3 regions of the Streptomyces sp. Xyl84 genome follow, and region 2 is predicted to be linked to each of the others. Evidence: riboswitches for the same ligand, from Rfam matches in the RefSeq annotation. Region 2 holds a riboswitch; each other region holds the start of a gene.
What was found. Region 2 has a riboswitch for S-adenosylmethionine ahead of thrC (threonine synthase). Riboswitches for the same ligand answer to the same signal wherever they lie in the genome.
Positions count from the first base shown of each region.

Region 1: another riboswitch for S-adenosylmethionine. It lies ahead of AC6I72_RS33610 (amino acid ABC transporter permease); the one in region 2 lies ahead of thrC (threonine synthase).
Region 3: another riboswitch for S-adenosylmethionine. It lies ahead of AC6I72_RS23135 (aminotransferase class V-fold PLP-dependent enzyme); the one in region 2 lies ahead of thrC (threonine synthase).

Region 1 covers NZ_AP029183.1:411,559-421,877, forward strand. The annotation lists gene AC6I72_RS33590 (LLM class flavin-dependent oxidoreductase) at 1-462, opposite strand, end outside; gene AC6I72_RS33595 (GNAT family N-acetyltransferase) at 651-1,376, opposite strand; gene AC6I72_RS33600 (transporter substrate-binding domain-containing protein) at 1,463-2,485, opposite strand; gene AC6I72_RS33605 (amino acid ABC transporter ATP-binding protein) at 2,547-3,344, opposite strand; gene AC6I72_RS33610 (amino acid ABC transporter permease) at 3,341-4,321, opposite strand; SAM riboswitch class IV at 4,679-4,787, opposite strand; gene AC6I72_RS33615 (winged helix-turn-helix domain-containing protein) at 5,012-6,055, opposite strand; gene AC6I72_RS33620 (hypothetical protein) at 6,438-6,920, shown strand; gene AC6I72_RS33625 (hypothetical protein) at 6,998-7,984, shown strand; gene AC6I72_RS33630 (hypothetical protein) at 8,007-8,213, opposite strand; gene AC6I72_RS33635 (hypothetical protein) at 8,357-10,319, shown strand, end outside.
Region 2 covers NZ_AP029182.1:4,009,156-4,019,474, forward strand. The annotation lists gene AC6I72_RS17465 (ABC transporter substrate-binding protein) at 1-28, shown strand, start outside; gene AC6I72_RS17470 (DUF3263 domain-containing protein) at 88-348, shown strand; gene otsB (trehalose-phosphatase) at 399-1,268, shown strand; gene AC6I72_RS17480 (alpha,alpha-trehalose-phosphate synthase (UDP-forming)) at 1,312-2,745, opposite strand; gene AC6I72_RS17485 (glucosyl-3-phosphoglycerate synthase) at 3,276-4,220, opposite strand; SAM riboswitch class I at 4,444-4,617, shown strand; gene thrC (threonine synthase) at 4,635-5,927, shown strand; gene AC6I72_RS17495 (MoaD/ThiS family protein) at 5,924-6,199, shown strand; gene AC6I72_RS17500 (cold-shock protein) at 6,631-6,834, shown strand; gene groL (chaperonin GroEL) at 7,228-8,850, shown strand; gene AC6I72_RS17510 (NADH:flavin oxidoreductase) at 9,043-10,206, shown strand.
Region 3 covers NZ_AP029182.1:5,331,617-5,341,935, reverse strand. The annotation lists gene AC6I72_RS23155 (NYN domain-containing protein) at 1-87, opposite strand, end outside; gene AC6I72_RS23150 (hypothetical protein) at 147-386, opposite strand; gene AC6I72_RS23145 (rhomboid family intramembrane serine protease) at 542-1,294, shown strand; gene AC6I72_RS23140 (Lrp/AsnC family transcriptional regulator) at 1,291-1,572, shown strand; gene AC6I72_RS23135 (aminotransferase class V-fold PLP-dependent enzyme) at 1,671-3,032, opposite strand; SAM riboswitch class IV at 3,212-3,328, opposite strand; gene trpD (anthranilate phosphoribosyltransferase) at 3,412-4,476, opposite strand; gene qcrB (cytochrome bc1 complex cytochrome b subunit) at 4,626-6,263, opposite strand; gene qcrA (cytochrome bc1 complex Rieske iron-sulfur subunit) at 6,260-7,318, opposite strand; gene qcrC (cytochrome bc1 complex diheme cytochrome c subunit) at 7,315-8,124, opposite strand; gene ctaE (aa3-type cytochrome oxidase subunit III) at 8,187-8,807, opposite strand; gene AC6I72_RS23105 (response regulator) at 9,015-9,410, shown strand; gene AC6I72_RS23100 (L,D-transpeptidase) at 9,471-10,319, opposite strand, start outside.

The DNA.
Region 1 (10,319 bases), on a different replicon from region 2:
CAGGCTCAGCGGCGGGAAGGTGCGCCGCCCGAAGTGGCCGGCCTCGTGCGGGCGGGCGCTGATCTGCACCCGCAGGCCGGCCCGGCCGCCGCTGACGTGGTCGAGGGTGGCGATCGCCTTGGAGACGTGGAACGGCTCCGTGTGGGTGGCGATCACGGTCGGCACCAGACCGATGTGCCGGGTGAGGGGTGCGATGCGGGACGCGATCAGTACGGCGTCCAGGCGGCCGCGGACCTGGTCGGTGCGGCCGTCCGGCTCGCCGTAGTGCGAGGACTGCAGACCGAGTCCGTCCTCGAAGGTGACGAAGTCGAGCAGGCCGCGCTCGGCCTCGGCGACCAGGCCGGCCCAGTATCCGGCGGTGAACAGGTCCCTGGGACGGGCTTCCTGCTCGCGCCATGAGGCGGGGTGCCAGCCGGTGCCGTCTAGGGCCACGGCAAGGTGCAGCGAAGGAGAAGGGGACACGGAGGGATGCCTTCCTGGAGGTCCGTACGAGATCGCCGGCCCGCGGGAACCGGGGCGCACGGCGCTGGGGAAACCGGGTCGGGAGCTACGGAGGGGGCCGGGCACGCGCTGCGGGCCGGCGTGGGGCCGGGGGGAGGCGGACGCCCCGACGGTCGGGGCGGTCGCCTGCGACGAGCACGACGGCACAGCTATGCCGTTTCTTCCGAAGCGGCGGCGCCGGTGTGCCGCACGAGCGAGAAGACCGTACGGCGGCGCAGGGTGAAGCCGATCGACTCGTACAGCCGGATCGCGTTCGCGTTGGTGGCCACGGCGTGCAGGAAGGGGCGTTCACCGCGCTCCTTGATGCCGGCGGCGACCGCGCGGACGAGGCGGGTGGCCAGCCCCCGGCCGCGGTGGTCCGGGTCGGTGCACACGGCGCTGATCTCCCTCCAGCCGGGCGGGTGCAGCCGCTCGCCGGCCAGGGCGATCAGCCGGCCGTGGTGGCGGATGCCGAGGTAGGTGCCCATTTCGACGGTGCGGGGCAGATAGGGGCCCGGCTGGGTGCGGGCGACCAGGTCGAGGATTTCGGGCACGTCGTCGGGGCCGAGCCGTACGGCCTCGCGGTCGGGCTCCGCGCGCACGCCGGTGTCCACGAGCTGGACGCCGTGTCCGGTGCGCACGATCTCCCAGCCACGCGGAGTCTGCGTGACGCTCCGCACCGAGGCGGTGCCGCCGGGGCCGACGAGCGCGGCGAGGTCGGCCCAGGCGCGCGGGTCGTCCTCGTCGGAGACGGCGTGGAAGGGGGACACGTCCTCGTGGTAGCGGGCGGCACGGCCGATGCGTCGGGCGAGGTGGGCGTGGGGGCCGGTGAGCGCGGCCCAGGCGGGGTTGTCCAGGATGTGCGAGGGGCCTGCGTCGAGGGTGGTGACGGACATGGCGTGGCGTTCTCCGTGGGCGGCTCGGGTGTGCGGCGCGCGGGCACTCCACCGCGGGCGGCGGTGGAGTCCGGGGTACGCAGTGGTCAGGAGTTGTCGAGCGGCAGTCCGGGCGGGTTGACCTCGGACTTGGTGACGGCGTCGTGGGAGAGGTTCCAGGCGGCGAGCCACTTGGCGTACTGGCCGTTCTCGATCAGGTGGTTGATCGCGTCGGTGAGGGGCCTGGCCAGGCCGCTGCCCTTCTTCGCGGTGGCCGCGATCAGCCCTTGGAGGGCCTCGCCGGCACCGGAGTACTGGCCGGCGATCCTGGTCGGGTCGGGGGTGCTCGCGGTCTGGGTGACGTGGTAGGAGAGGTTGGGGCTGGGGCCCAGGTAGGCGTCGATCTTGCCGCTGTTCAGGGCCAGGTAGAGGCTGTTGTTGTCCTGGAAGTACTTGACGGTGAGCTTCTTGCCCTCGCTCTGGAGCTTCTTCTGCCACTCCAGCAGGATCCGCTCCTGGTTGGTGCCCGCGCCGACCGAGACGGTCTTGCCCGCGAGGGCCCGGTAGTCGCCGCCGAAGGTCCACTTCGAGGACTTGAGCGTCTCGAAGGCGAGGTCGTCCTTGCGGTAGGAGGCGAACTCGTACTTGTGCTTGCGCTCCTCGGTGTCGGTGATGTTCGAGAAGCCGACGTTCACCTTGCCGCTGTCGATGCCGACGAAGAGGTTCTCCCAGGTGAACCGCTTGACCTCGGGTTCGAGGCCGAGGACGGCCGCGACCAGTCTGCCCAGGTCGGCCTCGGACCCGGTGAGGGTCTTCTGGTCGCTGCCCACGAAGCCCAGCGGCGGGGAGCCTGACGGCAGGGTGCCGGAGCCGATCACCAGTTTGCCGCTCTTCTTGACGGCGTCGGGCAGTTCGGCGCTGATGGACTTGACCTCCGAGACCTTCAGGGTGGTCTCCTTGGCGGCACCGTTGGACAGCCGGCCGACGGTGACGGTGCCGGCGGTGTCGCTCACCGCGGTGGCGGCTTCGCTGTCGCCACCGCAGGCGGCGAGCCCGGTGGCGAGGGTGGCGACGGCGGTCGCCGCGGTGATGCCGCGTATCAGGCTGCGTCGGGTGAAGTGGGCAGACATGGCTGTTCCTTGTCGCTTCAGGGGATGAGGGCGGGGTGGGGAGGTCGAGGGGTGCGGCGCGTCAGAGGACCTTGCTGAGGAAGTCCCGGGTCCGCTCGTGCCGGGGTGTGTCGAGGACCTCGGTGGGCGTCCCCTGTTCGACGATCCTTCCGCCGTCGATGAAGACGACCCGGTCGGCGATCTCGCGGGCGAAGCCGATCTCGTGGGTGACGATGACGAGGGTGGTGCCGCTGGTCGCCAGGTCCTTGATGACGGCGAGGACCTCGCCGACGAGTTCGGGGTCCAGGGCGGAGGTCGGCTCGTCGAAGAGGATGACGCCGGGGCGCAGCGCGAGGGCGCGGGCGATGGCGACACGCTGCTGCTGGCCCCCGGAGAGCTGGCGTGGATAGGCGCCGGTCTTGTCGGCGAGGCCGACCCGGCCGAGGAGTTCGCGCGCGAGTTCCAGGGCCTCGGGCTTGCCGAGCTTCCCGGTGGCGACCGGCGCGGCGGCCACGTTGTCGAGGACGGTCAGGTGCGGGAAGAGGTGGAAGTTCTGGAAGACGAAGCCGATCCGGGCGCGCTGGGTGAGGATGGCCCTCTCGCTCAGCTCCCTCAGCCGCTCGCCCTGCCGCTTCACGCCGATCAGCTCGCCGTTGATGCTGACGTAGCCGATCTCGGGCTGCTCCAGGTGGTTGATGACCCGCAGCAGGGTGGACTTCCCGGAGCCGGACGGGCCGAGGATGACGGTGACCTCACCGGGGCGGACGGTCAGGTCGATGCCGTTCAGCACCCGGTGCGGGCCGTACCACTTGTGCACGTCGTGCACTTCCACGGTGGCGGGCTCGACGGCGGCCGGGGCTTCGGGCGTCCTGGCGGTCATACGGCGGCCTCCCGGCGGATGCGGGTCCGCAGGTCACCGAGACCGGTGCGGAGCCTTTGCAGCGGCGTCGGCGGCAGGCCGCGGGTGGCACCGCGGGCGTAGTACCGCTCGACGTAGAACTGGAGAACGGAGACGACGCTGGTCAGGACCAGGTACCAGACGGTGACGACCAGCAGCAGCGGCACGATGTCGCCGGGGTAGGTGGAGCCCATGGACTGGGCGGTGCCGAACAGGTCCAGCAGGGAGACGTAGAAGACCAGCGAGGTGCCCTTGACGAGGCCGATGAGCTGGTTGACGTAGTTGGGGACGATCGAGCGCAGCGCCTGCGGAAAGACGATCCTCCGGAACTGGTAGCTCTTCGGCAGCCCGAGCGCGGTGGCCGCCTCGTGCTGGCCCTGGTCGACGGAGAGGATGCCGCCGCGTACCACCTCGGCGGCGTAGGCGGCCTCGTTGAGGCTGAGGCCGACGACGGCGACGGCCATGTCGGTGGCGAGCCGGGACTCGTCGAAGGTGAGGAAGGCCGGGCCGAAGGGGACTCCGACACTCAGCGTCTTGTACAGGGCGCTGAAGTTGTAGAGGAAGATCAGCACCACGATGAGCGGGATGGAGCGCAGAGCCCAGACGTAGGTCCAGCTGACCGCGCGCAGCACCGGGCTCCTCGACAGCCGGGCGACGGCCAGCAGGATGCCGCCGAGGAGGCCCAGCACCGCGCTGTAGGCGGTGACTTCGCAGGTGATGAGGAGTCCCTCGAGGATGTTCGGCCGCAGGAACCAGTAGCCGAAGCGGTCCCACTGGTAGAAGGGGTTGGAGGCCAGTCCGTGGACGAACTGGGCGACCAGGACCAGGACCGCCGCGGTGGCGATCCAGCGTCCCGGCCGTCGTAGCGGCAGCACTCGCTGGGCGGTGAGGGCTTGCTGACGTCCGTCGGCGGCCGGCGCTTCGGCGAGGGTGACGGTGGCGCCAGGGGGTTCACTCATGGTGGGCTCCGGCTGGGTGGGAACACCCCGGAAGCGCGGCGGCGCGCGCAGGCGCGGACGACGGCGAGGCACCGGGGCGTGGAGGACGACGGCACACCGCGCGGGCGGTGTCGGTCGGTGGAGGCGGGGGCTGAGGGAGATGTCAGCCCCGGCAGCGGGCGCTGCGGGGAGGTGTCAGCCCCGGCAGCGGGCGCTGTCGCCCGGTGCGGTACACAGTGCGCTGTTCACGCGGAGCAGATCGATGGCGCGATCGGCGACGAGGGGGGCCGGGTACGGCTGTACGCAGCCCTGCGGGCGGCGTGTCGCCGTCCTGGGAGCTGCGTACATGGCGTCACCGTCACTGTTCCGGCCCCGGGGGCCTCGCGCTTACCGATGTCTCATCGGTCTGGTCGTCGCCTGGGGCACCCCACCGCGGTGCGAGGGTTGCCGGTCAGCCAGCCAGGGCTTGTCGCTGACACTCATGACCGTTCTGGGCACGTAGTTAAGACAATGACCCGGACGAATGTCAACGCCGGTCCATCAGATGGAACGGTCCCCGGGCCGGGAGTGCCGGCCCCTCGGTCCTTCCGGTCGTGCCGACGCTCCGGCCCGCCCGGGCTCGCCCCGTGGGCCGTCGCTCTGTCGCGTACGGCATCCGTTCGATGCCCGCCATCCCGCCTGCCCGGACATGGCGCGCGGGGAACCGTCCTGTCACCCACGATCGAGCGACATCAGATCATCCCGGACAGGACTTGAGCCGCTGTGAGTCGGGGAGTTGAGCAGAGCGATACCCATGGCGGTGGGGCTGTGGAGTGCCGTGTTGCGGTGCCGGACCGTGCTGATCAGTCCGGCCGCGCGCAGGGTGGTCGCGTGTTCGCTGGCGCTGGGGGGCGTCATGCCCGTGAGAGCGGCGAGTTCCTTGGTCGAGCAACCGGGGTGCTGGGCGATGGCGTACAGCACGGAGGCGCGGGTCCTGCCCAGCAGTGAACTCAGTGAGGTGTGTGCTGCGGACGGGGCCGGGCGGACCGGCACCGTGAAGGGCGGTGCCGAGTCGTGGCCGACGGGGTACCTCACCACGGGCTGCGGTTCGGCGTCGATGTCGATGGCGGGCGAGCCCGCTCCGAAGACCGAAGGGACGAGGAGCAGCCCTCGGCCTTCGAGGTGCAGGTCGCCGTCGAAACCGGAGGCCATGGCGACTTCCAGGACGGGTGCCGTCCAGCGGATCCGCCGTGGGTCGAGTGAGGCGAACAGGGCTTCCACTCCGCCGGTGAGCAGATGCCGCATCCGTATCCCCTGGTCGGCCGTCGCTTCGCCGACGACATGGGCCCAGTGGGGGGACAGCAGCACGTCGTAGACGTGATCCAGGCTCTCGTGGAGCCGTCGCCGCAGGTCGCAGTCGTCGGCCAGGTGGCGGGCCCACGGCGGGAGCGGCTGTTGTTCCGCTATGTGGGCCAGGTCCTCGCGGATCCGGGAACGGGGTGCGGCGCGCGCCCGGTCCAGCAGCTCGTGCGGCTCGCCCGTGCCCGCGGAGCTCAGGAACGTGGGCGCCCAGCCCCCTGGCGGGATCAGGTCGAGGACCATCCGGGCCATGGGCTCCAAGCCGGCGAAGGCGGCTCGTCTCCAGGCTCCGAAGCGTACCGGGTGGCTGCGGCTCTGCAGGGTGCGTACCGCGGCGGCCAGTTCCATCAGTGGCGAGGGCTGCGCCACCCGGGTCCTCATCAGGTCCTCGACCGTGAAGTGAATGCGGTAGACCATGCTTCCCCCCTGCCCGGTGCGAAAGAGCCGAGGGTGATCCTTCGTGAATCTCCCGGGCCGGTCCAGACCGAATCAGGACGGCAACCGCCCGCTCGCCGGCAGCCCCCCAGCGAGCCGGCCGGGCAGGCCGTTTGTCCGCTATTCGGCGCAGCCCGAATCTCCTCGAACGGCCACGGGCGTCGGAGGAATCCTGATGGAGCGGGCCCGGCAAGGCCCCCGTTCCGGCCGGAGGAAACGGCACCGGCCGGTGGGGTAGCGCCTGCCCGTGCGGGCGTCGACGGCTGCCACCCGGGCAGCCGTGAACCGCTCCGCCCCCCCTTTCAGGACCGTCTTTGATCCCTCTCGCGCCTCGTCAGGGCGCGAGGAGAAACGAGGAACCCACATGCATGCACAGCGCATCGTCGCGCGGCTCGGGACAGCGGCCGCTGCCTCACTCGCCCTGGTCGGTGTCCTGGCCGGGCAGTCCAGCGCCACGAGCGACAGGATCGACGGCTGGAACACCAACAGCGCGCCCGTGCGGTGCGGGACGACCAGCCCGTACTTCTTCTGCCTCTACTACTCACCGGGGGCCGAGGGCGCGGTCTGGAAGTCCACGTCCAACGCCGTGCGCAACCTCAGCGGCGCCACGTTCCACGACGACGGGTACGGCTCGGCGGGCGCCGGTCAGCCGGTGCGCAACAACGCGGCCTCCGCAGAGAACGCCTCCTCCGCCTGCAACGTCGGCATCTGGTACTCGACGGACTTCCAGGGGGACTCGAACTGGCTCAGCCCCGGCAAGGGCGGCAACCTCAAGACGTACCTGCGCAACAACGAGGCCTCCATAGCCATTTCGGATCACACCCGTTGCCCGGGCGTGGGCCACTGACCCAGTCCGTTCGGCTGATGTGATCTGGTGCGGGGCCGTGCACCACCGGCGGCCCCGCCCGGCAAGGAGACAACACCATGGGGTACTTCCGCTCCGCCCGCCGGCCCGTCGCGCTGTGCGCGCTCCTCCTGGCCCTCACGACGGCATGCACCTTTGGCCGCGCCCAGCCCGGACAGGAGGTCCCGCCCGCGGCTACGCACGCCCCCGGCGCGGACGTCCGGTCCCTGCACCTGCCCATCGAGCGGTACATGCTGACTCCGGCGCAGACCGCGCGGTACGACTGGGTGGCGGCCTCGCTGGTGCGCGAGTGCATGCGCGAGTTCGGCTTCACCTATCCCGTCAGTCACGCCCCCGCCACGGGTGTGCGGGCCCTCCAGTACTCGGTCATGTTCCGGCGCTACGGTGTCACCGACCCCGATGCGGCCCGGACCTGGGGCTATCACGTGCCTCGCGACGAACCTCCGTCCACCGCCACCGCCGGTCGCGCACAGGCCAAGCCACCGGCTCTGTCCGCGCAGGCCCGGACCGTCCTCAGCGGTGTCGACGTGACCACCGGCAGACGGATCACCGAGTATCTTGGCCGGCGCATTCCGGTGAACGGGTGTTACGGCGCTCCCGACCGCGCACTGGGCATGCGGTCCTCGGCGTCGGACGGCCTCCAGGGACCCGGCACCGGAGCGGGCGGCGTCGTCTCCCGCATCAAAGCCGAGAGTTTCGTCGCTTCGTCCCGGGACCCGCGCGTCACGGCCGTCTTCCGCCGCTGGCAGCAGTGCATGGAGCGGAACGGTTACCGCGTACCCGCCGACCCGCTGAGCGCCTCGGCCCGGTTGCCGGCGCTGGACCTCCCCGAGCCCGATCACGCGGAACTCGCGCAGGCGCGGACAGACGTCGCCTGCAAGCAGCAGACGAACCTGGTCGGGGTCTGGTTCGCGGTCGAATCCGCTTACCAGGAGGCGGCCATCACCCGTGAACGCGACGGTCTCACCCGTGTCGCACGCGACCGTGACCGCGAACTCGCCGCGGTGCAGCGGTACCTGTCCGGCAAGGTCCCTGCCTCGCCGTGAGCCTCGAGAGCAGCCGGCGGGATCACCGCAGCAGGGCGGCCACGGCCGCCAGGGCCCCGGTCACCGTCGCCACCACGATCAGCGTGGCCCCGAACGCCGCTCCCGCCCGCAGCGCCGCTGCCGGATACGACCCACCGGACCGGCGAACCAGGTACCCCGCGCCGACACCCACCACGGCCGCGGCCAGCACCACCAGCACACAGCCCAGCCCCATCATGAACACGATCATCGCCACAGCTCACCAGCCTCTCGGTACACGCAGCGGGAATCGCTGCATGTACCGAAGGTGCTGGACTAAGCGTTGAATGACGTTCACAGTGAATGGGAGCGAACGGAATTCAATGACAGCACCATCGCGTCGGGGGGCGATTCTTGGAGGCGCGGCGCACCCCTGGCGAGCGGCGGATCACGGACCCGCAGGTCGCACGCGACGAACTCAGCGACCTGCTGGAGACCGCGCTCAGCAGGAAGGGGTGGACCAAAGCGACGCTGGCACAGCGGTGTTCGCTGTCGACGACCACTGTCAGTCACGCCTTCAACAACAAGCGGCCGGCGCCCAGCATCCGCACGCTCACCGCCCTTGACGACGTCCTGAGAATCGGCCTCGACCGGCTGAAGGCGTTGCGCAGGAGCGCTCTGCAACAGACCAGCCCCCGGCTCCTCGCGCCTGTTGCCGAGCGCGACGGCGGCGGCCCGGCCGAGCCGGACGCGTCCGTGCGGGCGGGCGAAGAAGGGGCCGGTACACCGGCAGGAACCGGTCCCGTCACCGCGCTGCTCGGTACCGGAGTCTCCGGTCCCGTGGCAGTCACGGGCGACGACAGCCGGTTCCCGGTCGACGGGGACCTGGTCGTGAGGGCTCGTGCCCAGCGTCGGATGCCCTCCTACCACTACGAGATCCTCGAGTTCGAGGCCGAGAGGTTCGAGGGACGCCGGGCCGAACTCGCGGCGATGACGGCGTTCTGCGACGGCACGGACGGCTCGCCCTCACCGTACTGGCGGTGGGTCGGGGACGCCTGGTGCGGCAAGACCGCCCTCATGGCGCACTTCGCGCTCCACCACCCGCGGAACATGGATGTCCTGCCCTTCTTCGTCACAGCCCGTATGCCCGGACGGTCCGACCGGCGCGCCTTCCTCCACGTGCTCCAAAAGCGGTTGAGCGGCTACCTGAACGACACCGGACTCGAATGTTGCGACCAGGGCACCCTCCACGAAGCCCTGGAACGTGCGGCGCAGCAGGCCAAGGCCGCCGGACGGCATCTCGTCCTGCTCGTCGACGGCATGGACGAGGACACCGGACTTCCGCGGTCGAGTGCGGGGCACAGCATCGCCGCGCTGCTGCCGAGCAAGCCGCCGGACGGGTTGCGGATCGTCGTCGCGGGGCGGCCGCACCCGCCTGTCCCCGGTGATGTCGCGCGGAAGCATCCGCTGCGCGACCCCGGAATCGATCACCCACTGCGCGAGATCCCGGCCGCGCGCGCCATCCGCGAGGACGCCGAACGCAACCTCGGCCTGCTCCTCGAATCGAAAGGCCTCGCGCGCGACCTGGTCGCCTTCACCGCGGCGGCCGGCGGCGGTCTCGACTCCGAGGACTTCGCACGGCTGACGGATTTCAGCCCGCTGGGCGTCGAGCAGGTACTGGGCGGATCGGCGGGCAGGGTCTTCCAGAAGAGCGCCGCGCGCCTCGCTCCCGAGGGAGGCAGGCTCTACTACTTCGCACACCAGGAACTGCTTGTCACCGCCCGGAACCTGCTGCGGCCCGCCGAGCTGAGGGCTGCACGCGACCGCCTGCACCAGTTCGTCGCGGTGTTCCGGGCGGCCGGCTGGCCGGAGGAAACGCCGGAGTTCGCGCTGCTCGGCTACCCGGCGATGCTGAGGGAGAGCGGGGATCTGCGGCGGCTGACCGAGCTGGCAACGGACCGGGAACGCCAGGAACGGTTCTGGGAGAGCAGCGCGTCGGACGCCGAGGCACTCGCCGAGACTCTGGACGCGTTGGAGCGTCACGTCTCCGCTTCGGACCCCGACGTGGGGGTCTGCGTGCGGCTGGCCATCCAGCGGGACGAGATCCGGGAGCGAGCCGGATCCGTTCCCTCGGGCGTCGTGCGCATGTGGGCGCGGCTGGGACAGGTGAGAAGAGCCGTTCAGCAGGCGTCGCTCAGTCACCTGAGCGAACCCGGAGATCTCTACGGCCGGGTTCTCGAGGAATGCCGCTGCGCGGAGGACGCGCACATGGTCCTCGACGCCGTCTTCGCCATTCCTGCGGCCTCCCACCGGCACAGTGCGTTGCGCTGGTGCGCCCTGGCCCTGGCGTCTCGCGGACTCCCCGAACAGGCCGAGG
Region 2 (10,319 bases):
GGCCGAGGCCAGGGAGAACGCGGGCTGAGCCGGCCGGGTCCGGGCTCCGCCCGCCGCGTTGTCGGTGGCCGGGGTTACCGTGCCCGTATGGACGTGGACGACGACGCGGGCGGCGAGCGGGAGCCGGGTCTCGGGCTGCGGGAGCGGGAGATCCTCGCCCTGGAGCGGCGGGGCTTCACCGGCCCCGGCCTGAAGGAGCGCGCGATACGCGAGGAACTCGGGCTCTCCCCGGTCCGCTACTACCAGCTCCTCAACGCCCTGCTCGACGACACGCGCGCCCTGGCGCACGACCCGGTGACCGTCAACCGGCTGCGCCGTGTGCGTCAGGCGCGACGGTCGGAGCGCTGAGCCGCGGCCGCCGAGGAGTGGGCCCGGCCGTGTGTGGATAGGTTCGGCGTATGGGCCACGACACCGACTCGACCAACCCCGCCCCCGACGCCCCCGCCCTGCCGACACCCGTCACGCGGGCCGGACGGGACGGGCTCGCCGCGCTGCTCGCGCGGCCGGAGCGCGCGGTGATCGCGCTCGACTTCGACGGCACGCTCGCACCGATCGTGCCCGACCCGGACCAGGCCAGGGCGCAGCCGGGCGCGGTGCCCGCCCTGGCCGCGCTCGCCCCGAAGGTGGCCGCCGTGGTGGTGGTCACCGGCCGCCCCGCCGGGGTGGCGGTGCGGCACGGCGGCTTCGCCGGCGTCCCCGGCCTGGACCACCTCGTCGTCCTCGGCCACTACGGCGCCGAACGCTGGGACGCGGCCACCGGCACCGTCACCGCCCCGGCCCCGCACCCCGGCGTCGCCGCCGTCCGCGCCGAGCTGCCCGGCTTCCTGGACCGGATCGGTGCCTGGCAGGGCACCTGGGTCGAGGAGAAGGGCCGCTCCCTGGCCGTGCACACCCGCCGCGCCGAGGACCCCCAGGCCGCCTTCGACGCCCTGCGCGAACCCCTCGCCGGCCTGGCCGCCCGCCACGGCCTGATCGTCGAACCCGGCCGGATGGTCCTCGAACTGCGCCCGCCGGGCATGGACAAGGGCGTCGCCCTCCTGGACCTCGTCCGCGGCCTCGGCGCGGGCTCCGTCCTCTACGCCGGGGACGACCTCGGCGACCTGCCCGCCTTCACCGCCCTCGACAAGCTCCGCTCCGACGGTCTGCCGGGCGTCCTGGTGTGCAGCGGCAGCACGGAGGTGACCGAACTGTCCGAGCGGGCCGACCTGGTGGTCCCGGGCCCGGCGGGAGTGGTGGAACTCCTCGGCGCCCTGGCGGCGCACGCCTGAGCCCCGGGGCCGGCGCGGGCGCCCGGGGCGGTGGAGGACCGGGTCAGCCCGCGTTCAGCTCGTGCAGCTGGTCCAGGAACCACTGGGCCGGCGGGAGCGCGGTGGCCGCCGCGGCCAGGCGGCCCGTGCGTTCGGACCGTTCCGTGCCGGGCATGCTCAGCGCCTCGTGCAGCGCCGCCGCCGTGCCCGCCACGTCGTACGGGTTGACCACCAGCGCGTCCTCGCCCAGCTCGGCGTAGGCGCCCGCCTCCCGGGACAGCACCAGCGCGCACCCCGAGTCGGAGATCACCGGGACCTCCTTGGCGACCAGGTTCATCCCGTCCCGGATGGGGTTGACCAGCGCCACGTCCGCGATCCGGTAGGCCGCGAGCGAGCGGGCGAAGTCGTCCTTGACGTGCAGGACGACCGGCGTCCACCCGGGCGTGCCGAACCGCTCGTTGATCTCCTCCGCCAGCCGCCGCACCTCGGCCGTGTACTCCCGGTAGACGGCGAGGTCCTGCCGTGAGGGGTAGGCGAAGGCGACGTGCACCACCCGTTCGCGCCACTCGGGGCGGTCCTGGAGCAGCTGCCGGTACGCCAGCAGCCCGCGCACGATGTTCTTCGACAGCTCGGTGCGGTCCACCCGGACGATCGTCCGGCGGGCCCCGCCGTCCGGGGCGGCGCCGATCTCCTCGCGCAGCGCCGCCATCCGCTCCTTGACGTCGGCCCGGTGCGAGCGTTCGCGCAGGAACTCCGCGTCCGCGCCGAGTCCGTGCACCCCGACGCGGGTGCCGCCGAGCCCGCCGGCCAGTGTCTCGCAGCACTGCGCGAAGGCGTCCGCCCACCGCTGGGTGAGGAAGCCGAGCCGGTCCGCGCCCAGCATGCCGCGCAGCACCTGCTCGGCGATGTCGTCGGGGAGCATCCGGAAGTAGTCCACGGGCGCCCACGGCGTGTGCGAGAAGTGCCCGATCCGCAGATCCGGCCGGAAATCGCGCAGCATGCCCGGGACCAGCGTGAGGTGGTAGTCCTGCACGAGCACGGCCGCGCCCTCGGCGGCCTCCTCGGCCAGCGCCTCGGCGAACGCCCGGTTGTAGGCCTCGTACGAGGCCCACTTGCGCCGGAACTCCGCGTCGAAGACGGGCTCCAGCGGGGTCTGGTAGAGCATGTGGTGGACGAACCACAGCACCGAGTTGGCGATGCCGTTGTAGGCGTCGGAGAAGACGTCCGGGGCGATGTCGAGCATCCGCACCCGCTGGCCGCCGGTGTCCTCGGCCGGCAGCCGCCGGCCGTCCTCGAAGCGCCGTACGGCCTCCCGGTCGGCGTCGCCGAGCGCGGCGCACACCCAGACCGCGCCCGCGTCCGGGCCGATCGCGGAGAGACCGGAGACCAGCCCTCCGCCGCCGCGTTTCGCGTGCAGGGAGCCGTCCTCGCGCAGATCGTACGAAACCGGCCCGCGATTGGACGCGACCAGCACTTCGGCACCGTGCGTTGCAGCCATGGTCCTCAACCTAGCCCGGCTTTCGAACGCTCAAACGTACGCGGCGGCGGCCCGCCCCCGCCGCGGGCCCGGTCCCGGCCACCCGTCCGGTCGCGGCCCGCACCCGGGTCCGGTCACCCGCGCGAAGGCCCGCACCAGGGCCCGGGCACCCGCCCCGCGGCCCCCTCCGGTGAGGCCACCCGTCCGGGGGCCCGGTGCAGGTGCGGACCGCCCGCCCCGCGGCGCGCACCAGGTACCGGCCATCGCCGCACGGCGGTCCTCGGCCCTGGCCCGCTTCGGGTTCAGGTCACCCCGCCCGGCGGCCCGCATCAGCTCCCGGCCGCGTCCGGCGGCCCGGCACCGGGTCCCGCCCCCGTCCGGCGGCCGGGCGCGGGTTCAGGTCACCCGTCCGGCGGCCCGCATCAGCTCCCGGCCGCGTCCGGCGGCCCGGCACCGGGTCCCGCCCCCGTCCGGCGGCCGGGCGCGGGTTCAGGTCACCCGTCCGGCGGCCCGCGCCGGGTCCTGGCGATGCGCCCCCGGCCCGCTTCGGGTCAGGCCACCCGGCGGGCCGCGTACTCCGCGATCTCCGTCATCGGGGGGCGTTCCTCGGTGTCCACCGAGTACGTACGCGGCTCGAAGCCGTCCGCGCCCCGCTCGAACTGCGTGAGCGAGGGGCGGAGCAGGTGGCCGCGGGCCAGGCGGAGCTGGGCGGTGCGGTAGATCGCGGCGGACATCCGGCCGAGCGCCTGCCCGTCCTGGTGGCGGTGGATGCGCTCGCCGACGTCCACCTGGGCGAGCGCGTCCAGGCCGACCAGGTGCAGCGCGTCGACGAGCATGCCCAGCTCGACGCCGTACCCGACGGGGAACGGCAGTTGCTCCAGCAGCGAGCGGCGGGCCGCGTACTCACCGCCGAGCGGCTGCACGAATCCGGCCAGCTGCGGCCAGTGCATGTTGAGCAGCGGCCGGGCCATCAGCTCGGTGACCCGGCCGCCCTGCCCGGCGGCGGTGCCCAGCGGGCGGTCGTACATCGCCTTGACCAGCTGCACCTCCGGATCGGTGAGCAGCGGCCCGACGATGCCGGTGACGAAGTCGGCGGAGAACTCCCGCAGGTCGGCGTCGACGAAGCAGACGACGTCCCCGCGGGTCACCAGCAGCGAGCGCCACAGCACCTCGCCCTTGCCGGGCACCGCGGGGATGCGGGGGAGGATCGCGTCGCGGTGCACCACCCGGGCGCCCGCCGCGGCGGCCACCGCCGAGGTGCGGTCGGTGGAGCCGGAGTCGACCACGACGAGTTCGTCGACCAGCGGGGTCCGCGCCATCAGGTCGCGGCGGATCACGGAGACGATGTCGCCGACCGTCTCCTCCTCGTTCAGCGCGGGCAGCACGACGCTGACCGAGGAGCCGCTCGCGCGTTTGGCGGCCAGCACGCCGTCGAGCGGCCGATCGGCGACGGACCAGGACCGTGTCCTCAGCCAGCGCTCGACTTCTTCCAGCACGGTCGGTGACTCCTCACTCCTGCTCGGCTCGCCGCGGCCCGCTGCCCGGCCCGGATCACATCATCGTGTGATCTGTCTCGCGGTTCGGACGACCGTCTCGCCCCGTCCTGGCCGTCGGTTACAGTCTTGAACAACGCGGACGACGCTCGCATGCCGGGGTCGCCGCGACCTGCCACCGCGTGATCGCGCAGCGGGACACAACAGCAGGACCTCAACCGAATACCGCTCATCCAGAGGGGCAGAGGGACACGGCCCGATGAAGCCCCGGCAACCCTCCAGCCGGTCTCGTACCGACGGATCGCTGTACGTCAGCCGTCCGCTCGCCACCGCGGGGCTCCCGGCTAGGGAAGGTGCCAAATCCGTCTCACGGCGAGATGCGTCGTGAGGAAGATGAGGAGAAAGGGCCTCGCCTCCATGGCTGTGCAGACAGTTGCCACCAGCACCGACACCCCCTCCGTCGACCTCGGCCCCGCCGCGGCGCTCAGCTGCCGCGAGTGCGGTCACCGCGTCCCGCTGGGCCCGGTCTTCGCCTGCGAGGAGTGTTTCGGCCCGCTGGAGATCGCCTACGACTTCTCGGGCTACGACACCGAGGAACTGCGCAAGAGGATCGAGGCCGGTCCGGCGAACATCTGGCGCTACGCCCCGCTGCTGCCCGTCCCCGCCGACGTGGCCGGCAAGCCGAACCTCAACCCCGGCTGGACCAAGCTCGTCCAGGCCGACCACCTCGCCGCCGAACTCGGCGTCGACGCCGGCAAGCTCTTCGTCAAGGACGACTCCGGCAACCCGACGCACTCCTTCAAGGACCGCGTCGTCGCCCAGGCCCTGGAGGCCGCCCGTGCCTTCGGCTTCACCACCCTGTCCTGCTCCTCCACCGGCAACCTGGCCGGTGCCGTCGGCGCCGCCGCCGCCCGCGCCGGCCTGCGCTCGTGCGTGTTCATCCCGCACGACCTGGAGCAGGGCAAGGTCGTCATGGCCGCGGTCTACGGCGGCGAGCTCGTCGGCATCGAGGGCAACTACGATGACGTGAACCGTTTCTGCTCCGAGCTGATCGGCGACCCGGCCGGCGAGGGCTGGGGCTTTGTCAACGTCAACCTGCGGCCGTACTACGCCGAGGGCTCCAAGACGCTGGCGTACGAGATCTGCGAGCAGCTCGGCTGGCGGCTGCCGGACCAGATCGTCGTCCCGATCGCCTCCGGCTCGCAGCTCACCAAGGTCGACAAGGGCCTGCGCGAGCTGATCGCGCTCGGGCTGGTCGAGGACAAGCCGTACAAGATCTTCGGCGCGCAGGCCGAGGGCTGCTCGCCGGTGTCCACCGCCTTCAAGGCCGGGCACGACGTCGTCCGGCCGCAGAAGCCGGACACCATCGCCAAGTCCCTCGCCATCGGCAACCCCGCCGACGGGCCGTACGTGCTGGACATCGCGCGCCGCACCGGCGGAGCGGTGGAGGATGTGACGGACGCGCAGATCGTCGACGCGATCAAGCTGCTCGCCCGCACCGAGGGCATCTTCGCGGAGACCGCGGGCGGTGTGACGGTCGGTGTCACGAAGAAGCTGATCGAGGCCGGCGTCCTCGACCCGACGAAGACCACCGTCGTCCTGAACACGGGTGACGGCCTGAAGACCCTGGACGCGGTGGCCGGCACCGGTCTGACCGCCACCATCCGCCCGACCCTGGACTCCTTCCGAGAGGCTGGCCTCGCATCATGAGCGTGACCGTTCGCATCCCCACCATCCTGCGCACCTACACCGGCGGGCAGGCCGAGGTGAGCGCCGAGGGCGCCACGCTCGCCGATGTCATCTCCGACCTGGAGAAGAACCACACGGGCATCGCCGCGCGCGTGCTGGACGACCAGGGCAAGCTGCGCCGCTTCGTCAACGTCTACGTCAACGACGACGACGTGCGTTTCGAGCAGGGCCTCCAGACGGCGACCCCGGACGGCGCCGGCGTCTCGATCATCCCGGCGGTCGCCGGCGGCTGACCATTACCGTAGGTAATGGCGCTCACCGAGCGTGCCGTGAATTGCCCCCTCCGCGAGAGAAGCGGAGGGGGCAATTCCATGTGATTGAGCGCGGTAGAGTTGGGGAACGCGCCCCTGATCTTCGGGATGAGCGCCTGTTGATTCCTGCCGCCCGCCGATGAGAAGCAGCCAAAATGCGCGGGTATTCTGCGGCATTTGTCGTGCTTTGTGGGGCCCGACTTGCCCGGGGATCGACTGAATTCTCGTCACATTCCGGACCGCTCCCGCCCGGAATTCTCGTCCGATTGACCTGTTGCAGACGGCAGTTGGACAGATACATTCAGCCGCGGTCGACGCGTTCCGGCGCACGCCCCCGATCCACGGGGGGTGAGGTCTGACCCGGATCCGCGAAGTGCGGATCTGTGCAAGGGCCAGTAATAGGGGAGTTAGGCATGGCTCAGGGCACCGTCAAGTGGTTCAACGCGGAGAAGGGGTACGGCTTCATCGCGGTCGACGGTGGTGCGGACGTCTTCGTCCACTACAGCGCGATCCAGATGGACGGCTACCGCACGCTGGAAGAGGGCCAGCGGGTCGAGTTCGAGATCTCGCAGGGTCAGAAGGGCCCGCAGGCCGACATGGTTCGCGTCACCGCCTGAACGTACGTCACACGAAGGGCCCACACCCCCACGGGGGTGTGGGCCCTTCGTCCGTTCCCGCCCGGCCGCCCCGCCCGGCCGCCCCGCCCGACCGGCACGGCCCCCGTTCGTCCCCGGCTGATCCGGTACGCGCGCACCCCCGGCGCGCGCGCCCTCCCGTCACCCGACCACCACCCCTCATCGAGCCCGCTTCGCGGGCGGACCTTGCACTCGGGCATGCCGAGTGCTAATCATTGGCGTTAGCACTCTGAAGGTGAGAGTGACAACGAAGGACCGGGTCGGTGAGGCCCGCAGGCCGTGTGGGGCAAGGAACCACAAGGCCGGCGAGCCGTCCGTCGCGGGCGCGGGCGCGGTCCGAAGGAATCACCCCCAGTCCTGGAGGGACCACTTCACATGGCCAAGATCATCGCGTTCGACGAGGAGGCGCGGCGCGGCCTCGAGCGCGGCATGAACCAGCTCGCGGACGCCGTCAAGGTGACGCTCGGCCCCAAGGGTCGCAACGTCGTCCTCGAGAAGAAGTGGGGCGCGCCCACGATCACCAACGATGGTGTCTCCATCGCCAAGGAGATCGAGCTCGAGGACCCGTACGAGAAGATCGGCGCCGAGCTGGTCAAGGAAGTCGCCAAGAAGACGGACGACGTCGCCGGTGACGGTACGACCACCGCGACCGTGCTCGCCCAGGCCCTGGTCCGCGAGGGCCTGCGCAACGTGGCCGCCGGTGCCAACCCGATGGCCCTGAAGCGCGGTATCGAGAAGGCCGTCGAGGCCGTCTCCGCCGCCCTGCTCGACCAGGCCAAGGAGGTCGAGACCAAGGAGCAGATCGCCTCCACCGCCTCCATCTCCGCTGCCGACACCCAGATCGGCGAGCTGATCGCCGAGGCCATGGACAAGGTCGGCAAGGAAGGCGTCATCACCGTCGAGGAGTCGCAGACCTTCGGTCTGGAGCTCGAGCTCACCGAGGGCATGCGCTTCGACAAGGGCTACATCTCCGCCTACTTCGCGACCGACATGGAGCGCATGGAGGCGGTGCTCGAGGACCCGTACATCCTCATCGCCAACTCCAAGATCTCCTCGGTCAAGGACCTGCTCCCGCTCCTGGAGAAGGTCATGCAGTCGGGCAAGCCGCTGCTGATCATCGCCGAGGACGTCGAGGGCGAGGCCCTGTCGACCCTGGTCGTCAACAAGATCCGCGGCACCTTCAAGTCCGTCGCCGTCAAGGCCCCGGGCTTCGGCGACCGCCGCAAGGCCATGCTCGGCGACATCGCCATCCTCACGGGCGGCGAGGTCATCTCCGAGGAGGTCGGCCTCAAGCTGGAGAACGCCACCCTCGACCTGCTGGGCAAGGCCCGCAAGGTCGTCATCACCAAGGACGAGACCACCATCGTCGACGGTGCCGGCTCCTCGGAGCAGGTGGGCGGCCGTGTCAACCAGATCCGCGCCGAGATCGAGAACAGCGACTCCGACTACGACCGCGAGAAGCTCCAGGAGCGCCTGGCGAAGCTCGCGGGCGGCGTGGCCGTCATCAAGGCCGGTGCCGCCACCGAGGTGGAGCTGAAGGAGCGCAAGCACCGCATCGAGGACGCCGTGCGCAACGCCAAGGCGGCCGTCGAGGAGGGCATCGTCGCCGGTGGTGGCGTGGCCCTGCTGCAGGCCTCCCAGGTGTTCGAGAAGCTGGAGCTGGAGGGCGACGAGGCCACCGGTGCCGCCGCCGTCAAGCTGGCGCTCGAGGCCCCGCTGAAGCAGATCGCCGTCAACGCCGGCCTCGAGGGCGGTGTCGTGGTGGAGAAGGTGCGCAACCTGACCCCGGGCCACGGCCTGAACGCCGCGACCGGCGAGTACGTCGACCTGGTCGCCGAGGGCATCATCGACCCGGCCAAGGTGACGCGCTCCGCGCTGCAGAACGCCGCGTCGATCGCCGCGCTGTTCCTCACCACCGAGGCCGTCATCGCCGACAAGCCGGAGAAGGCCGCCGCGGCCGCTCCGGGCGGCATGCCGGGCGGTGACATGGACTTCTGATCCCGCGCGGATCAGGCTCGTCCTTGCCGAGGGCGGCACTCCCTGGAGACAGGGGGTGCCGCCCTCGGGCGTGTCCGGGGCGGCGGCCCGCCCGGAAGACGGAGGCGGTGACTCCTTCCCATACCATTCGGTATGCATACCGCCCGGTATGCAGCCGGCAGGTCTTCACCGTCCTTCCGAGGAGCCCCCCGTATGACCCCCACCCCCACCCCCACCCCCACCCCCGGCCCCGTCCCCGGACCCACGTCCGCCTCGCGGGCGGCCCGCGTCCTCTCCCGTCCCGTCACCCTGAACGGCCTGACCGTCCCCAACCGGATAGTCATGGCCCCGATGACCCGCCGGTTCTCGCCGGGCGGTGTCCCGGGCGAGGACGTGCACTCCTACTACGCCCGCCGGGCCGCCGCCGGGGTGGGCCTCATCGTCACCGAGGGCACGTACGTCGGGCACCCCTCGGCGGGGGAGAGCAGCAGGGTGCCGCGCTTCCACGGGGAGGAGCAGCTCGCGGCCTGGGAGAAGGTCGCCGGGGCCGTGCACGCGCAGGGCGGCACGATCGTCCCCCAGCTGTGGCACGTCGGCATGGTCCGCCAGGAGGGACGGCCGCCCTTCCCGGACGCGCCCCCGGTCGGCCCGTCCGGGCTGCGTCTGGACGGTACCGAGGGCGGCCGGGCGATGACGCGGTCCGACCTGGACGACGTGATCGGGGCCTTCGCCGAGGCGGCGGGCGCGGCGCAGCGCCTCGGCTTCGACGGCGTGGAGATCCACGGCGCCCACGGCTACCTGCTGGACCAGTTCCTGTGGGCCGGCACCAACCGACGTACGGACGGCTACGGCGGTGATCCGGTGGCCCGGACCAAGTTCGCGGCGGAGGTCGTCGAGGCGGTCCGCGCGGCCGTCTCGCCCGCCTTCCCGGTCCTCTTCCGCTACTCGCAGTGGAAGCAGGAGGCCTACGATGCCCGGCTCGCCGCGACGCCGCAGGAGCTGGAGGCGATCCTGGCCCCGCTGGCGGCGGCCGGGGTGGACGCCTTCCACGCCTCCACCCGCCGGTACTGGCTCCCCGAGTTCGAGGGCTCCGACCTCAACCTGGCGGGCTGGACGAAGAAGCTCACCGGCAGGCCGGTCATCACCGTCGGCTCGGTCGGCCTCCAGGGCGGCGACTTCCTCCGGGGCCTGCGGGGGGAGGGCGCCGCGGTCGGCGGCATCGACAACCTGCTGGACCGGCTGGAGCGCGAAGAGTTCGACATGGTCGCCGTGGGCCGGGCGCTGCTCCAGGACCCCGAGTGGGCCGCGAAGGTGCTCACCGACCGCACCGCGGACCTGAAGCCGTTCGACGCGGCGGCACTGACCACCCTGAGCTGACCCCCGCGGGACCCGTCCCGCCTCCACGGCAGGCCCGGCAGCGGGCCCCCGGGGAGACGGGGCGGGGTCCGGGCGCGCTGCCGGACGGAGGGCGGATTTCGCTTGCTTAAGTC
Region 3 (10,319 bases), 1.3 Mb from region 2:
GACCCTGCGGCGCACGCCGTCGGGCAGCGGACGGTCGAGCACCTCAGCGGCGCCGTCGTCCGGCTCCCCGCCTCGTGTCTGCGCCATCCGTCACCCCAATGCCTCACGGGACCCCTCCCGGGGTCGCCTGTGCGGGTCCGCTCCGCTCAGGAGCCGGCGCCCGGCCTGTCCACGAGTTCCACCTTGTCCACCGCGTTGCACCAGCGGCAGCGCACCGACTCGATGGTCTCACTGACGACCTCGCGCTCCTCGACCATGGGCTCCCCGGCCAGGTCGAGGTGGACGTACTCGACGACCTTCGACGAGCGCGTCACGTCGAAACGGGTGAGGTTGCCGCAGAGGGTGCAGCGCCACCGCGTCGTGGCGGTCGGCAGGGGAACCGTCATCGGGCTGCTCACTTTCCATCCGGATTCCGCGACGCGCCGGCTTCCCCGGTGCGCCGGCTCGTAACCCTACGGCCTGGAGGCCACTCGGCGCCCGGCTGTCCACGGCGGCGAGGCGGTGTGTGCGGATGCGTCCTGTTACGTCATGCTCTGTACACATGATCAGCTCCAGGAACGCGGTGGCCGCCCGGACGGTCAGGGCACTCAGGGCGGTGCGGTCCACACCGGCGCCGGTGACGACCGCCCTGATCGTCCTGTGCTGCGCCGCCTTCGCGATCAGCCCGGCCGCCGGACTCGTCCCCGCCCACGGCACCGGGGACACCCTGCTCCAGGCCCAGCAGGCCTATTTCCGGCGCTGGGGCGTGATCCCCGCCGACCTGTTCACGGGCTCCGCCCGGGCCGCGCTCACCCCCGCCACGGCCCTGTTCGTGCACGGCAGCTGGGTGCACCTGCTCGGCAACATGCTCTTCCTGCACGTCTTCGGCGCGCTGACGGAGGAACGCATGGGCCGCGTCCAGTTCACGCTGTTCTACGTCGGCTGCGGCTACCTGGCCCTGCTGGGGTACGCCGGCGCCCACGCGGACTCCGGCCAGACCCTGGTCGGGGCGTCGGGGGCGATCTCGGCGGTCCTCGGCGCCTTCCTCTACCTGTTCCCCCGGGCCCGGGTCACCAGCGTGCTGCCGTTCCTCTTCTTCCTGCCGCTGCGCCTGCCCGCCTGGGTCGTCCTGCCCTTCTGGGCCGCCCTGCAGTGGCTGGCCGCCGGCCGGGCCCCCGACGGACCCGGCGTGGCCTACCTGGCCCACGTCATCGGCTTCGCGCTCGGCTTCGGCTACGCGTGGGCCAGGTCCGGACGGCCGACTAGAGTGAAGGCCACCCCTGCTCCGGCCCCCGAGGGAGAGAACCAGCCGTGATCACCGCGATCGTCCTCATCAAGACCAGTGTGGACCGGATCCCCGAGATCGCCGAGCGGATCGCCTCGCTGGAGAGCGTGAGCGAGGTCTTCTCCGTCACCGGCACGTACGACCTGATCGCCATGGTCCGGGTGGCCCGGCACGAGGACCTGGCGGAGATCATCCCCGGCCGGATCAGCAAGATCCCCGGAGTGGAGGCCACGGACACGCACGTCGCCTTCCGCACGTACTCGCAGCACGACCTGGAGGCGGCGTTCGCGATCGGGCTGGACTCCTGACCGCCTGACCGCCGCCTCCGGGACGCCGTCCGCCGTCACCGCCCGCGGCACTCCGCCGCCTCGGCACCGGCTCGTCACCGCCCGCGGGACGCGGGGCCTCACACGGCGGGCACGCAGCGGCCGTCCTCGGTGCGGTACGTCCACTTCGCGCCCTCGGCCACCAGTTCCCGCACCGCCGCCACGAAGCGCTCCACGTGCTCGTCGGGGGTGCCGGCGCCGAAGCTGACGCGGATGGCGTTGAGGGACTTCTCGCCGGGCGCGGCCTCGGGGGCGCCGCACTCGCCCTGGGTCTGCGGGTCGCTGCCGAGCAGGGTGCGCACCAGCGGGTGGGCGCAGAACAGGCCGTCGCGGACCCCGATGCCGTACTCGGCGGAGAGCGCGGCGGCGAAGTGCGAGCTGTTCCAGCCCGCCACCACGAAGGAGAGCACACCGACCCGCGGGGCGTCGTCCCCGAACAGGGAGAGCACCTTCACCTCGGGCACTCCGGCCAGCCCGTCGCGCACCTTGGCGATGAGGTACCGCTCGCGGGCCACCAGCGTGTCGAACCCGGCCTCGGTCAGCGCCTTGCAGGCCGCCGCGATCGAGTAGGCGCCGATGACGTTCGGCGAGCCGGCCTCGTGGCGGGCGGCGCTGTCGTGCCACTGCACGTCCACTCCCCCGTCCGCGCGCCGCGTCACCCGGCGGCTGGCGCCGCCGCCCGCGAGGTACGGCTCGGCCTCGCGCAGCCAGTCCGCGCGCCCGGCCAGCACACCGGAGCCGAAGGGGGCGTACAGCTTGTGCCCGGAGAAGGCGACCCAGTCGACGTCGAGGTCCTTGACCGACACCGGGTGGTGCGGGGCGAGCTGGGCGGCGTCCAGGACGATCCGGGCACCGTGCGCGTGGGCGGCGGCGGCCAGTTCCCGCACCGGCCACAGCTCGCCGGTGACGTTGGAGGCGCCGGTGACGCAGACCAGGGCGGGGCCGTGGGGCTCGCGCTCGGCCAGCGCCCGCTCCAGGGTCGCAACGGCCTGCTCCGGGGTGCGCGGGGCGTTGAGGTAGGTCACCTGGGCGTCGCGCCAGGGCAGCAGGGAGGCGTGGTGCTCGGTCTCGAAGACGAACACCCGGCAGTCGTCCGGGACGGCACGGGCCAGCAGGTTGAGGGAGTCGGTGGTGGAGCGGGTGAACACCACCTGGTCGTCCGCGCGGCAGTCGAGGAACTCGGCGACGGTGCGCCGGGCGTTCTCGAACAGGTCGGTGGAGAGCTGCGAGAGGTAGCCGGCCCCGCGGTGGACACTGCCGTAGTAGGGGGCGTACGCGGCCACGTCGTCCCAGACCCGCTGGAGCGCGGGGGCGCTGGCCGCGTAGTCGAGGGCCGCGTAGGTGACCTCGCCGCCGGTGACCAGCGGAACGGTCACATCCCGTCCCAGAACGGGCAGCGGGGCACAAACGGACTGGTCGGCGGCAAGGGTGGAGACAGACATGGGTGAACTCCCGTGAGAGCAGGCTGAATCCACCACGCGAGCGGACAGGGCTCCAGCGTGGTGAAGTGAGAAGAGGTGTGCGGAGGCGGGGCTCTGCGGCCTCGGGGCCGGTCGCCCTAACGCATTCGGTTGCTCACGGAAGGCTCCCTCGTACGACCAGGACCCCTGGTGATGCGAGGGGTCCGCGCTTGCCGTAGACCTCGCTGCCTACGACCTGGTCTTCACCCGGGGCACCCCGCCACGGACGGAGGGTTGCCGGACAGCCGGCCGGGGCCACATGGCTGTCACTCATGACCTGGTCCAACATCTTGCCACACGATCTTCCGGGCGCAAGGCGCGGTCCGGATCGTGGACCGCGCCCCGCGTCGCACCGCACGGCTCAGGCGTTGCTGGCGGCCACCCAGCGCTCCAGCGTGCGCCGGGCCGCCCCGGAGTCGATCGACTCGGCGGCCTTCTCCATCCCGGCCCGGATCTGCTCCGCCAGCGTCCCCCGGCCCGGTTCCAGGGCGACCAGGGCCGCCGCCGAGTTCAGCAGGACGGCGTCCCGTACGGGGCCGCTCTCGCCCTCCAGCAGCCGGCGGGCGACCTCGGCGTTGTAGGAGGCGTCCGCGCCGCGCAGCGCCTCCACCGGCACCAGGTCCAGGCCGACGTCGCGCGGGTCGAAGGCCTCCTCGGTGACCTTGCCGTCCCGGACGACCCACACCCGCGAGGTCGCGGTGGTGGTCAGCTCGTCGAGCCCGTCGTCGCCGCGGAAGACCAGGGAGGAGTTGCCGCGTTCGGCGAAGACGCCCGCCACGATCGGCGCCTCGTGCGCCACCGCGACACCGACCGCCTGGGCCTTCACCTTGGCCGGGTTGGTCAGCGGACCGAGCAGGTTGAACACCGTGCGGATGCCCAACTGCCCGCGGGCGGCGCCCACATGGCGCAGCGCCGGGTGGAACTTCACCGCGAAGCAGAAGGTGATCCCGGCCTCCTCGGCGACCTCGACCACCCGCCGCGGCGTCAGGTCGAGGTTGACGCCGAGCTTCTCCAGGACGTCGGAGGCGCCGGAGGCGGAGGACGCGGCCCGGTTGCCGTGCTTGACGACCTTCGCGCCGGTGCCCGCGACGACGATCGAGGACATGGTGGAGATGTTCACCGTCTTGGCGCCGTCGCCGCCGGTGCCGACGATGTCGACGGTGGCGCCGGGCACCTGGATCACGTTGGCGTGCTCGTACATCGTGCGGACGAGGCCGGTGATCTCCTCGACGGTGGCGCCCTTGGCGCGCAGGGCCACCGCGAAGGCCGCGATCTGGGCGTCGGTCGCCTCGCCGCCCATCATCCGGTCCATGGCCCAGGCGGTGTCGTCGGCGACCAGGTCCCGGCCCTCCAGCAGACCGTTCAGTATCCGGGGCCAGGAACGGCCCGCCGCGGTGTCGCCTCCAGCGGGGGTCACAGCGCTCATAAGCCGCTCCTGAATCGGTGCCCGGGGCTCCCGGACGCTATCTCTCGTACCGGTGTCCACCCTATCCAGCCCCGGGCACGGCGAAGGGCCCCGTCCGGGGTTCGGACGGGGCCCTTCGGCCTGGCGTGGCGACGCTCAGGGTTAAGTGATCAGTGGTGGCCGTGGCCGCTCGTGATCTCCTTGTACTCCTCGACGGTCGGCTTCGCGATCTGGCTGTCCTCACCGAAGTACGCGTTGCTGAGCTTGGCGCGCAGCTTCTCCGTACCCCCGACCTTGCGCTCGACACCGTTCTCGTCGACCGTCGGGCCGATCTCGGCCGGCTCGTACTGGTGGTGGGCCGTGAGGGTGTACAGCTGCTCCTGGCTGAGCGGCTCGTGGACCTCGATGAACTCACCGTGCGGCAGGCGCTTGATGATGCCGGACTCGCGGCCGTGCAGCACCTTGTCCTTGTCCCGGCGCTGCAGGCCGAGGCAGATCCGCTTCGTGACGACGAAGGTGACGACCGGCGCCAGGAAGAACGCGATGCGCACGAACCAGGTGATCGCGTTGATCGACAGGTGGAAGTGGGTGGCCCACAGGTCGTTTCCACCACCGACCAGCAGCACGAAGTACCAGGCGATCCACGCGGCACCGAAGGCCGTACGGGTCGGGACGTTGCGCGGGCGGTCCAGGATGTGGTGCTCGCGCCGGTCGCCGGTGACCCAGGACTCGATGAACGGGTACAGCGCGATGACCGCGAGGACCACACCGAAGAGCACCAGCGGGATGAACACGCCCAGGACCAGCGTGTGGCCCCAGAAGTTGATCTCCCAGCCGGGCATCGCACGGATGAGACCCTCGGCCATGCCCATGTACCAGTCGGGCTGGGCGCCGGTGGACACCTGGTCCGGACGGTAGGGGCCGATGGCCCAGACCGGGTTGATCTGCGCGATCGCCGCGATGGCCGCGATGGCACCGAAGACCAGGAAGAAGAAGCCTCCGGCCTTGGCCATGTAGACCGGCAGCAGCGGCATGCCGACGACGTTGTTGTTGGTCTTGCCGGGGCCCGCGAACTGCGTGTGCTTGTGGTAGAAGACCAGGATCAGGTGGCCGACCACCAGGCCGAGCATGATGCCCGGCAGCAGCAGGATGTGGATCGAGTAGAACCGGGCCACGAAGTCGTGACCGGGGAACTCGCCGCCGAAGAGGAAGTACGAGATGTACGTGCCGACGATCGGCACGGACAGGATCGCGCCCTCCATGAAGCGGACACCGGTGCCGGACAGCAGGTCGTCCGGGAGCGAGTAACCGGTGAAACCGGTGAACATGCCCAGGACGAACAGCAGGAAGCCGAACATCCAGTTGACCTCACGCGGCTTGCGGAACGCGCCGGTGAAGAACACACGCATCATGTGCACGAACATGCCCGCGAGGAAGATCAGCGCGGCCCAGTGGTGGATCTGCCGGATGAGCAGACCACCGCGCACCTCGAAGGAGATGTGCAGGGTCGAGTTGAACGCCTCGCTCATCAGCTGTCCCTGGAGCGGGACGTAGCTGCCGTGGTAGACCACCTCGTTCATCGACGGGTGGAAGAACAGCGTCAGATACACACCCGTGAGGATGATGATCAGGAAGCTGTAGAGGCAGACCTCACCCAGCATGAACGACCAGTGGTCGGGGAAGATCTTGCGCATGTTGGCCTTGGCCAGGCTGTAGATGCCCAGCCGGCCGTCGGCCCAGTCGGCGAGCTTCTCGCCGGCCGGTGCCTTCCCGCGCGAGCGGGTCGGGTTGCTCGCTGTAGTACTCATCCGCGCTCCCAGAATGCAGGACCGACGGGCTCCTCGAAGTCGCCGAGCGCCTCGAGGTACCCCTCGCTGTCCACGCCGATGCGCAGCTGCGGCAGGGCGTGACCGGCCGGGCCGAAGATGACTCGGGCGCCGTCGGAGAGGTCGAAGGTGGACTGGTGGCACGGGCACAGCACGTGGTGCGTCTGCTGCTCGTACAGGGAGATCGGGCAACCGACGTGGGTGCAGATCTTCGAGTAGGCCACGACACCCTGGTGCGACCACTCCAGCTCGCGCTTGTCCTTGATGTTGTCCGGCTGCAGCCGGACGATCATCAGGGCCGCCTTGGCGATCTCCTGCTGGAACTCCTCGCTCGTCTCCTCCAGGCCGTCGGGCTTGGCGAAGGTGAGCGAACCGACGGCGATGTCCTCGGGACGCATCGGCTGGTTGGTGTTCATGTTGACCAGGCGCTTGCCCTTCGCCCACATGGTGTGGCGAAGCGATTCCTTGGGCAGCGGGCCCAGGTCGCGCAGCAGGAACAGCCCGGACAGCGGCACCAGCGTGAGGGCGCCCAGCATGGTGTTGCGGATCAGCGGGCGGCGGCCGATCGCGGACTCCTTGGCACCCTGCTTGAAGTCCGCGTGGACCTTCGCACGGACCTCGGGGGACGCCTCGATCGGGTGACGCTCGTCGGCGACCTCCGCGTCCGACATCAGGGTGCGGGCCCAGTGGACCGCGCCCGCGCCGATGCAGAACAGCGCCACGCCCAGCGTCAGGCCCAGCGCGAAGTTCATCGCGCTGATGTGCCCGATCGGGAAGACGTAGATCGACTTGTCGTTCGGGATGGTCACGTACGAGGCGATGAAGCCCACGGTGGCCAGCATCGACACCGTGAACATCAGGGCGACGGCACGCTCGGACCGCCGGGCGGCCCGCTCGTCGATGTCCTGGATCCGGTGCTCGTGGGGCGGCAGGCCCGGGTCGGCGAACGGGTTCTTGTCGTCCGCGACCCCTACGGCGCCGTGCGCCGTGCCCTGCTCGGCAGGCAGGTTCTCTTCTGGAATGTCTTGGCTACTCATGACTTCTTGGCCTTTGCGGTCCGGGCGGCGACCCACACGGCGACGGCGATCAGGGCGCCCAGCCCGAAGATCCAGCCGAACAGACCCTCACTGACCGGCCCGAGGCCGCCCAGCTCCAGACCGCCGGGGTTCTCCGTCTGGTCGCCGTTGACCGCGTTCAGGTACGCGATGATGTCCTTCTTGTTCTTCTGGGACATCGTGGTGTCGGGGAAGGACGGCATGTTCTGCGGGCCGGTCTGCATGGCCTCGTAGATGTGCTTCGGGTCGACGCCCGCGAGGTCCGGCGCGAACTTGCCGTGCGTGAGCGCACCACCCTTGCCGGTGATGTTGTGGCACTGGGCGCAGTTGGTGCGGAACAGCTCACCGCCCTGGGCGATGTCCGCGCCCTGGGGGCTGTACTCGTTCTTCGTGGGCACGGCCGGGCCGGCACCCAGGGAGGCGATGTACGCCGCCAGCTGGTCGATCTCGGCCTGGGTGTAGATGACCTTCTTGCGCGGGACCTGAGCGCCCGGCTGCTGGGCCGGCATACGGCCGGTGCCGACCTGGAAGTCGACTGCGGCGGCGCCCACGCCCACCAGGGACGGACCGTCAGTGGTGCCCTGACCACCGGTGCCGTGGCAGCTTGCGCAGCCGACCTGGTAGAGCTTCTTGCCCTCCTCGATGGTGAGGGACTGAGCGGAGTCGTCGGCCTTCGCCTTGCTCGCGGGCGCGAACGCGGTGTACAGCCCCCCCGTGGCCGCCAGCGCGAGAAGGAGGACGACGACCGCCGCCAGCGGATGGCGTCGTCGTGCGGAGAGCTTTTTCACGGATTACCCCGGTGTCAGGATCTTCTGCGTCGATGCTTTGCGGACTTGGATCGGTTCGTCGGCTACTTGATCAGGTAGATCGTGGCGAAGAGGCCGATCCAGACGACATCGACGAAGTGCCAGTAGTAGGACACGACGATGGCCGCGGTCGCCTGCTCGTGGGTGAACCTCCGGGCCGCGTAGGTACGGCCGAGGACCAGCAGGAAGGCGATGAGGCCGCCTGTCACGTGCAGGCCGTGGAAGCCGGTGGTCAGGTAGAACACCGAGCCGTACGGGTCGGAGGACAGGGAGAGCCCGTCCTCCTTCACCAGGCTGGTGTACTCGTAGATCTGACCGCCGATGAAGATCGCACCCATGATGAAGGTGACGATGAACCAGCCCCGGAGCTTCTTCACGTCACCGCGCTCGGCGGCGAAGACGCCGAGCTGGCAGGTGAGTGAGGAGAGCACCAGGATCGTGGTGTTCGCCGACGAGAAGGGGACGTTGAGGTGGTCCGCCATCTCCTTCCAGTGCGCCGGACCCGTCACCGATCGCAGGGTGAAGTACATCGCGAAGAGGGCCGCGAAGAACATCAGCTCGGAACTCAGCCAGATGATGGTTCCGACGCTGGTGAGGTTCGGCCGGTTGACCGACGGGTGCGCGTGCCCGGTTTCTACTGTCGTTGCTGTCGCCACGACCGACATTATGTCGGTCGCTTATCCCGCCCTCACTCCGGGGGGTGCCGTTCGGAGTGTCTGTGGGGTGTGTCCAGCCCGTATGGCCCATCGAAGGGGTGTTCAAGGCGGTGTTGACCGGGTCCGCGAGGGAGTAGCATCCGCGCCATCGGTACCCGGAAGTTCCCGCACAATGCTGTGTCTTCTCAAGCTCTTCTCAAGAGGCGTGGAGGAACAATGCAGGCGACCGCGACGGTCCTGGTCTACAGCGACGACGCCAACACCCGGGAGCAGGTGCGGTTGGCCACGGGCCGGCGGCCGGCCCAGGACGCGCCCGTCGTGGAGTTCGTGGAGTGCGCCACGCCCGCGGCGGTCCTGGCCGAACTGGACCGGGGCGGGATCGACGTCTGCGTCCTGGACGGCGAGGCCGTGCCGATGGGCGGCATGGGGATGTGCCGCCAGATCAAGGACGAGGTCTTCCGGTGCCCGCCGGTGCTGCTGCTCATCGGACGGCCGCAGGACGCCTGGCTGGCCACCTGGAGCCGCGCGGACGCGGCGGTCACCCTGCCGGTGGAGCCGGTGGAGTTCGCCGCCGCCCTGGCCGCGCTGCTGCGCAAGCCCGCGTTGGTGTAGGAGCGGCGGCCCGGGGCGGCCCGCTGCCCAGCGGGTGCGGGCCGACCCGGGACGGCGGTCTCAGAGGCCCTGGGGGCTCAGCCGCGCCTGGTTCCCCTGCGGGGCGGCCGACCGGGTCCCGGAGGCCAGCGCGCTGCCCTGGAGCCACTTCTGCCAGGACAGGTTCCAGTCGCCGATGCCGTTGTCGAACAGCTCCATCGGGTCGCCCTTGGAGTTGACGACCTGGACGACGTCGCCCTCGTGGATGTTGTCGAAGAACCACTTGGCGTTCGGCGTGCTCATGCCGGTGCAGCCGTGGCTGACGTTGGCGCTGCCCTGGGAGCCGACGGACCAGGGGGCGGCGTGCACGAACTCGCCGCTCCAGGTGACCCGGGTGGCGTAGTACACCGGCAGGTCGTAGGAGTCGGAGGAGCCCGCGGCGATGCCGACGGTGGTGCTCTTCATCCGCACGAAGTACTGCTTGGCGAGTACCACCTTGACGCCGTTGCGGGTCTCGAATCCGGGCTTGCCGGTGGTGACGGGGATCTCCTTGATCTTCTCGTCGTTCCGGTAGACCGTCAGCCGGTGCGTGGCCGCGTCCGTGACGGCGACGACCCGGTCCCCGGTGGTGACGGTCAGCGGCTTGGCGGTGCCGCCGTACAGCTGGTCGCCGATGCGGATGTCCTGGAGGGTGCTGTGCACCTGGATGGTGGCGTTCGCGGGCCAGTAGTCCTTGGGCCGGTAGTGGAGCTGCTTGTCGTCCACCCAGTACCAGGAGCCCTGCACGGCGGGCGTGGACACGACCTGGAGACCGCGCTCCACTACGGCGCGCTGCGCCTTGTCCTTCACGGGCTGGTCCAGTTCGGCCACGACGGGCTCGCCGACGCCGTAGGTGCCCGCCTCCGGGCCGAACGTGACGTTCAGGCGCTT